DNA from 2 places in the Streptomyces sp. R35 genome. Region 1 is predicted to be linked to the other one. Evidence: riboswitches for the same ligand, from Rfam matches in the RefSeq annotation. Region 1 holds a riboswitch; the other holds the start of a gene.
What was found. A riboswitch is a leader RNA that binds a small molecule or an ion and turns the genes downstream of it on or off. The one in region 1 is predicted to bind S-adenosylmethionine.
Positions count from the first base shown of each region.

Region 2: linked by a shared signal. The riboswitch ahead of AB5J50_RS14195 (aminotransferase class V-fold PLP-dependent enzyme) and the one ahead of thrC (threonine synthase) in region 1 are both predicted to bind S-adenosylmethionine.

Region 1 is NZ_CP163440.1:5,102,427-5,106,634, reverse strand. Features, by position in the region: gene AB5J50_RS23310 (trehalose-6-phosphate synthase) at 1-998, opposite strand, end outside; gene AB5J50_RS23305 (glucosyl-3-phosphoglycerate synthase) at 1,148-2,092, opposite strand; SAM riboswitch class I at 2,271-2,422, shown strand; gene thrC (threonine synthase) at 2,440-3,750, shown strand; gene AB5J50_RS23295 (MoaD/ThiS family protein) at 3,846-4,121, shown strand.
Region 2 is NZ_CP163440.1:3,061,009-3,065,216, forward strand. Features, by position in the region: gene AB5J50_RS14185 (rhomboid family intramembrane serine protease) at 1-147, shown strand, start outside; gene AB5J50_RS14190 (Lrp/AsnC ligand binding domain-containing protein) at 144-425, shown strand; gene AB5J50_RS14195 (aminotransferase class V-fold PLP-dependent enzyme) at 573-1,934, opposite strand; SAM riboswitch class IV at 2,138-2,254, opposite strand; gene trpD (anthranilate phosphoribosyltransferase) at 2,367-3,431, opposite strand; gene AB5J50_RS14205 (cytochrome bc complex cytochrome b subunit) at 3,596-4,208, opposite strand, start outside.

The DNA of each region.
Region 1 (4,208 bases):
AGGCTCTGCACCTCGGCCGTGTAGTCCCGGTACACGGCGAGGTCCTGCCGTGAGGGGTACGCGAAGGCGACGTGCACGACGCGCTCGCGCCACGACGGCAGGTCATCGAGCAGCTGCCGGTAGGCCAGCAGCCCGCGCACGATGTTCTTCGACAGCTCGGTCCGGTCGACCCGCACGATCGTCTTCCGGCCCTCGCCGATCTCCGCCCGGAGGGCCGCCATGCGCTCCTCGACATCCGCCTCGTGCGAGCGGCGCCGCAGGAAGTCGGCGTCCGCGCCGAGCCCGTGCACCCCGACCCGGGTGTCGCCGAGCCCGCCGACGAGCTCGTCGGCGCACGCGGTGAACGCGTCCGCCCAGCGGCGGGTGAGAAACCCGAGCCGGTCCGCGCCCAGCATCCCGCGCAGCACCTGCTCGGAGATGTCGTCGGGCAGCATCCGGAAGTAGTCCACCGGCGCCCACGGAGTGTGCGAGAAGTGCCCGATCCGCAGGTCGGGCCGCAGCTCGCGCAGCATCCCGGGGACCAGGGTCAGGTGGTAGTCCTGCACGACGACCACGGCGCCCTGATCCGCCTCCTCCGCCAGCGCCTCCGCGAACGCCCGGTTGTACGCCTTGTACGACCCCCACTGGCGCCGGAACTCCGCGTCGAAGACCGGCTCCAGCGGGGTCTGGTACAGCATGTGGTGGACGAACCAGAGCACGGAGTTCGCGATGCCGTTGTACGCGTCGGTGTGCACGGTGGCGTCGATGTCGAGCATCCGTACGCCGTCCTCGCCGACCCCGCGCCGCACCGCCTCGCGGTCACCGTCGCCGAGTGCCGAGCACACCCACAGGGCGCCCGCGTCCGGGCCGATCGCGGACAGACCCGAGACCAGCCCGCCGCCGCCGCGCTTGGCTTTCAGCGAGCCGTTCTCGTCGACCTCGTAGGTGATCGGGCCGCGGTTGGACGCGACCAGGATGCGGTGGGCGCCCTGCGCTTTTTCGCCCTGCGTTGAAGCCATGCCTCGAAATCTAGCCCCCCGCCTAAACGCTCAAACGTTCACTTCGGCCGTATGCGAGGTCGTATGTGATCTCACGGCCGGCGGGGGCTGGTCGCGCCCCGCGGCGGAGCCGCAGATGTCACAGCCCCGCGCCCCTATCGGGGCCCGGTCTACGCGGCCCTTCGTTTCCTGTACTCGGCGATTTCGGACATCGGGGGGCGTTCCTCCGTGTCCACCGAGTACGTGCGCGGCTCGAAACCCTCCTTGCCGCGTTCGAACTGGGTGAGGGACGGGCGGATCATGTGGCCGCGGGCCAGCCTCAGCTGGGCCGTGCGGTAGATCGCGGCGGACATGCGGCCCAGCGCCTGGCCGTCCTGGTGGCGGTGTTTGCGGACGCCGACGTCGACCTGGGCGAGGGCGTCCAGGCCCACGAGGTGCAGGGCGTCGACGAGCATGCCCAGCTCGACGCCGTACCCGACGGGGAACGGCAGCTGTTCGAGCAAGGAGCGGCGGGCCGCGTACTCGCCGCCGAGCGGCTGGACGAAGCCCGCGAGCTGCGGCCAGTGCATGTTCAGCAGGGGGCGCGCCATGAGTTCGGTGACCCGGCCGCCCTGGCCCGCCGCCCCGCCCAGCGGTCTGTCGTACATGGCCTTGACCAGGTCCACGCCCGGGTCGGTGAGCAGCGGGCCCACGATCCCGGAGACGAAGTCGGACGAGAATTCCTTGAGGTCCGCGTCGATGAAGCAGACGATGTCCCCGCTCGTCACGAGCAGCGACCGCCACAGGACCTCGCCCTTGCCGGGCACGGTCGGGATCCGCGGCAGGATCTCGTCGCGGTGCACGACGCGCGCGCCCGCGGCGGCGGCGACCTCGGAGGTACGGTCGGTCGAGCCCGAGTCGACGACGACGATCTCGTCGACGAGGGGCACCTGTTGCATCAGGTCGTGGCGGATGACGGCGACGATCTCGCCGACCGTCTCCTCCTCGTTGAGGGCGGGCAGCACTACGCTGACCGTCGATCCTGAGGTGCGTTTGGCGGCCATGAGCTTGTGGAGCGGGCGGTCGGTAACGGACCAGGAGCGTGTGCTCAGCCAGCGCTCGACTTCTTCCAGCACAGTCTGCGGCTCCTCACTGTCTGGTCACACACTCTCATCAGCATGTGATCCATCTCGCGGTTCGGACGACTATCTCAACTGTCCTGGCCTTCGGTTACAGTCTTGAACAACGCGGATGACCATCGCATGTCCTGGATCATCAGCACGTACTGTGTTCAACAGTTCAACAATCAAATACCGCTCATCCAGAGGGGCAGAGGGATACGGCCCGATGAAGCCCCGGCAACCCTCCAGCCGGTCTCGTACGACTACGTTGTCGTCGCGAGGCTCCCGGCTTGGGAAGGTGCCAAATCCGTCTCACGGCGAAGTGCGCCGTGAGGAAGATGAGGAGAAAGGGCCTCGCCTCCATGGCTGCGCAGACAGTTGCAAGCACCACGAACACGGGAATCTCCGCCGACTCGGCCAACTCCGTGGACCTCGGTCCGGCCGCCGCGCTTTCCTGCCGCGAGTGCGGCCACCGCGTCCCGCTCGGCCCGGTCTTCGCCTGCGAGGAGTGTTTCGGCCCGCTGGAGATCGCGTACGACTTCTCGGCCTACGAAACCGAAGAACTCCGCAAGCGCATCGAAGCGGGTCCCGCGAACATCTGGCGTTACGCGCCCCTCCTGCCCGTCCCCGCGGACGTCGCCGAGAAGCCGAACATCAACCCCGGCTGGACCAAACTCGTCCAGGCCGACAACCTCGCGCGCGAGCTCGGTGTCGACGCCGGCAAGCTCTTCGTGAAGGACGACTCCGGCAACCCGACGCACTCCTTCAAGGACCGCGTCGTCGCCCAGGCCATCGAGGCCGCCCGCGCCTTCGACTTCACCACCCTCTCCTGCTCCTCCACCGGCAACCTGGCCGGCGCGGTGGGTGCCGCCGCCGCCCGCGCCGGCTTCCGCTCCTGCGTGTTCATCCCGCACGACCTGGAGCAGGGCAAGATCGTCATGGCCGCGATCTACGGCGGCGAGCTCGTCGGCATCGAGGGCAACTACGACGACGTGAACCGTTTCTGCTCCGAGCTGATCGGCGACCCCGCCGGCGAGGGCTGGGGCTTCGTCAACGTCAACCTGCGGCCGTACTACGCGGAGGGGTCCAAGACCCTCGCGTACGAGATCTGCGAGCAGCTCGGCTGGCAGCTTCCCGACCAGCTGGTGATCCCGATCGCCTCCGGCTCCCAGCTCACCAAGGTCGACAAGGGCCTCCAGGAGCTGATCAAGCTCGGGCTCGTCGAGGACAAGCCGTACAAGATCTTCGGCGCCCAGGCCGAGGGCTGCTCGCCGGTGTCCGTCGCCTACAAGGCCGGCCACGACGTCGTACGCCCCCAGAAGCCGAACACCATCGCCAAGTCCCTCGCCATCGGCAACCCGGCGGACGGGCCGTACGTGCTCGACATCGCGCGGCGGACGGGTGGGGCCGTGGAGGACGTCAACGACGAGCAGGTCGTCGACGCGATCAAGCTCCTCGCCCGGACCGAGGGCATCTTCGCGGAGACCGCCGGTGGAGTGACCGTGGGTGTGGCGAAGAAGCTGATCGAGAATGGTCTCCTCGACCCGACCCTCACGACCGTCGTCCTCAACACCGGCGATGGTCTGAAGACGCTGGACGCGGTGGCCGGTACGGGGCTGACGGCGACCATTCGTCCCAACCTGGAGTCGTTCCGGGAAGCTGGGCTCGCGTAAGTAGGGCCGTTCTCTTTCTGCGGGCCGGTGGGGGCTGGTCGCGCAGTTCCCCGCGCCCCTTTGGGGGCGCTCCACCTGACCGGAGGTCACAAGGCATGAGCGTCAACGTTCGCATCCCCACCATCCTGCGCACCTACACCGGCGGCAAGGCCGAGGTGAGTGCCGAGGGTGGGACTCTCGCCGAGGTCATCGCCGACCTGGAGAAGAACCACACGGGTATCGCCGCGCGCGTGCTGGACGACCAGGGCAAGCTGCGCCGCTTCGTCAATGTGTACGTCAACGACGACGACGTGCGGTTCGAGCAGGGGCTGGAGACGGCTACGCCGGACGGTGCGGGCGTCTCGATCATCCCGGCCGTCGCCGGAGGCTGATCGCTACCCTCGGTAACGCCGAATACGCAGTGTTCATCGAATTGCCCTCTCCGTGAGAGAAACGGAGGGGGCAATTCTGCATGGTTG
Region 2 (4,208 bases), 2.0 Mb from region 1:
GGCCGCGGCACCTCCGGCCCCGGGGTCGCCTATCTGGCCCACCTGGTGGGCTTCTCGCTGGGGTTCGTCTACGCATGGGTGCGTTTCGGCCGGGCGACTAGAGTGAAGGCCCCAGCGACCGCCCCCGAGGGAGAGAACCAGCCGTGATCACCGCGATCGTCCTCATCAAGACCAGCGTGGACCGGATCCCCGAGATCGCCGAGTCGATCGCCGCGCTGGACGCTGTCAGCGAGGTCTTCTCCGTCACCGGCACGTACGACTTGATCGCCATGGTCCGGGTGAAGGCCCACGACGACCTCGCGGACGTCATCCCCGGCCGGATCAGCAAGATCCCGGGTGTCGAGGCCACGGACACCCACGTCGCCTTCCGCACGTACTCCCAGCACGACCTCGAGGCGGCGTTCGCGATCGGCCTCGACAACTAGTTCTCGCCCCCGCCGCCCCTACCCGTCCCATCCCTGGGGGCTGCGCCCCCAGACCCCCGCTGAAAAGATTGCGCAGTTCCCCGCGCCCCTTTTAGGGGCGCGGGGAACTGCGCAATCTTTTAGACCAGCCGACACCCAACCGATGGCTCAGACCGCGGGGACGCAGCGGCCGTCCTCCGTGCGGTACTGCCACTTCGCACCGTCGCGGACGAGTTCCCGCACGGCGGTGACGAAGCGCTCGACGTGCTCGTCGGGGGTACCCGCACCGAAGCTGACACGGATGGCGTTCAGGGACTTCTCGCCGGGCGCGGCCTCGGGGGCACCGCACTCCCCCTGGGTCTGCGGGTCGCTGCCGAGGAGGGTGCGCACCAGCGGATGGGCGCAGAACAGACCGTCGCGCACCCCGATGCCGTACTCCGCGGAGAGCGCCGCGGCGAAGTGCGAGCTGTTCCACCCCTCGACGACGAAGGAGATCACGCCGACCCGCGGGGCCTCGTCACCGAAGAGGGAGAGGACGCGCACCTCGGGGACCTCGGCGAGACCCGCGCGGACCGTGTCGATCAGGTGCTGCTCACGGGCGACGAGGGTGTCGAAGCCGGCCTCGGTGAGGGCCTTGCAGGCGGACGCGATCGAGTAGACGCCGATCACGTTCGGCGAGCCGGCCTCGTGCCGGGCGGCGCTCTCGTGCCACTCCACGTCCACGCCACCGTCCGTACGGCGCGACACCTTACGGCTGGCGCCACCGCCCGCGAGGTACGGCTCGGCCTCGCGCAGCCAGTCGGAGCGGCCGGCGAGCACACCGGAGCCGAAGGGCGCGTACAGCTTGTGGCCGGAGAAGGCGACCCAGTCGACGTCCAGGTCACGGACGGACACCGGGTGGTGCGGGGCCAGCTGCGCGGCGTCGAGGACGATACGGGCGCCGTGCGCGTGTGCGGCGGCGGCCAGCTCGCGCACCGGCCACAGCTCACCGGTGACGTTCGAGGCGCCGGTGACGCAGACGAGGGCCGGGCCGTAGGGGTCGCGGTCGGCGAGGGCGCGCTCCAGCGTCTCGACGGCCTGGCGCGGGCTGCGCGGGGCGTTGAGGTAGGTGACCCGAGCGTCCTTCCACGGCAGCAGGGACGCATGGTGCTCGGTCTCGAAGACGAAGACCTGGCAGTCGGCCGGAAGAGTGGCGGCGAGCAGGTTGAGCGAGTCGGTGGTGGAGCGGGTGAAGACGACCTGGTCGCCCTCACGGCAGTCCAGGAACTCGGCGACGGTCTTGCGGGAGTTCTCGAACAGGTCGGTGGACAGCTGCGAGAGGTAGCCGGCGCCACGGTGCACGCTGCCGTAGTAGGGGGCGTACGCCGCCACGTCGTCCCACACCCGCTGCAGGGCCGGGGCGCTGGCGGCGTAGTCGAGCGCGGCGTAGGTGACCTCGCCACCGGTGACGAGCGGGACGGTCACATCTCGCCCCAGAACGGGCAGAGGGGCACAAACGGTCTGGTCGGCGGCAGCGATGGAGACAGACATGGCGAGCTCCTGTGAGAGGCAGGCGGGATCGCTGCGCGAGCGGGTACACCGGGGTACGGGCGGCTCAGCGCAGGAAAGGCGAAAAAGGTGAAAAGGGGTACGCGGAAGTGGGGCGCTACGCCCTATCGCATTCGCTTGCTCACAGAAGGCTCCCTCGAACGACCAGGACCCCTGGGCTGTATCCACTCAAGTGAGTGGCGAGGGGTCCGCGCTTGCCGTAGACCTCGCTGCCTACGACCTGGTCTTCACCCGGGGCACCCCGCCACGGACGGAGGGTTGCCGGACAGTCGGCCGGGGCCTCATGACTGTCACTCATGACCTGATACAGCATCTTGCCAGAAGATCTTCGACGCGCAAGGCGCAGTCCAGGATCCGGACTGCGCCCCGCATCACATCGCATACGGCGGAAGAGCCGGCGTACGGCGGGGCGGCTCAGGCGCTGCTGGCCGCCACCCACCGCTCAAGAGTCCTCTTCGCGGCCCCGGAGTCGATCGACTGCGCCGCCTTCTCCATCCCGGCGCGCAGCTGGTCCACCAGGGGCACGTCGGTAGGCGACAGGGCCACCAGAGCCGCCGCCGAGTTCAGCAGGACCGCGTCCCGCACCGCGCCCGTCTCGCCGTCCAGGAGCCGTCGGGCGACCCCCGCGTTGTACTCGGGGTCGGCGCCCCGCAGTGCCTCCACCGGGACGATCTCAAGGCCTACGTCCCGCGGGTCGAAGGCTTCCTCGGTCACCTTGCCGTCGCGGACGACCCACACCCGGGAGGTGGCCGTGGTCGTCAGCTCGTCGAGGCCGTCGTCACCCCGGAACACCAGCGCGGACGAGCCGCGTTCGGCCAGTACGCCGGCGATGAGCCCCGCCATCCGGGTGTCGAAGCAGCCGACCGCCGAGGCGGTGACCCGGGCGGGGTTGGTCAGCGGGCCGAGGAGGTTGAACGAGGTCGGAATCCCCAGATCACGCCGGACCGCGCCGACGAACCGCATCGAGGGATGGAACTTGGCCGCGAAGCAGAAGGTGATCCCGGCCTCCTCCACCACCTGTGCCACCCGCTCGGGCGACAGGTCCAGGTTGATGCCGAGCCGCTCCAGTACGTCGGACGAGCCGCTCGCCGAGGACGACGCCCGGTTGCCGTGCTTGACGACCTTCGCCCCGGCACCCGCGATCACGATGGCGGACATCGTCGAGATGTTGACCGTCTTGGCCCGGTCTCCGCCGGTACCGACGATGTCGACGGCCGGCCCGGGGATGTGCAGCGGCTTCGCGTGGGCGTACATGGTCTCCACGAGGCCGGTGATCTCCTCGACCGTCTCGCCCTTGGCCCGCAGCGCCACCAGGAAGCCCGCGATCTGGGCGTCCGCGGCCTCACCGCTCATGATGCGGTCCATGGCCCACGCCGTGTCACCGGCGCTCAGGTCCTGCCCGGCGAGCAGCGCGCTCAGTACGTCGGGCCAGGAACGGCCCGCCGCGGTGTCGCCTCCAGCGGGGTTCACAGCGCTCATAAGCCGCTCCTGGGTCGGTCCCCGGAAAGGGACTCTGTGTGGGTCCTTGTGGGACTCCTTGTGGATGAGAACACCCTATCCAGGCCCGGGGACGGCAAAGAGCCCCCGTCCATGCACTGGACGAGGGCTCTTGCCGTGGCGATCAATGACGATCGGTCAGAGGATCAGTGGTGGCCGTGGCCGCTCGTGATCTCCTTGTACTCCTCGACGGTGGGCTTGGGGATCTGGTTGTCGTCCCCGTAGAAGCCCTCGCTGAGCTTGGCGCGCAGCCGCTGCGTGCCCGGCACCTTGCGCTCGACACCGTTCTCGTCGACCGTCGGGCCGATCTCGGCCGGCTTGTACTGCTCGTGCGCCGTGAGGGCGTGCAGCGCCGACTGCGGAAGCGGCTCGTGGACCTCGATGAACTCACCGTGCGGCAGGCGCTTGATGATGCCCGACTCACGACCGTGCAGCACCTTGTCCCGGTCGCGGCGCTGGAGGCCGAGGCAGATCCGCTTGGTGATGAGGAACGCGAGGACCGGTCCGACGAAGAAGAAGATCCGGACGAACCAGGTGACCGTGTTGATCGAGAGGTGGAAGTGCGTGGCCCAGAGGTCGTTGCCACCACCGATCAGCAGCCCCATGTACAGGGTGATCCACGCGACGCCGACACCCGTACGCGTCGGTGCGTTGCGCGGGCGGTCCAGGATGTGGTGCTCGCGCTGGTCGCCGGTGACCCAGGCCTCGATGAACGGGTAGACCGCGATCGCGACCAGCACCAGCGGGAAGATCACCAGC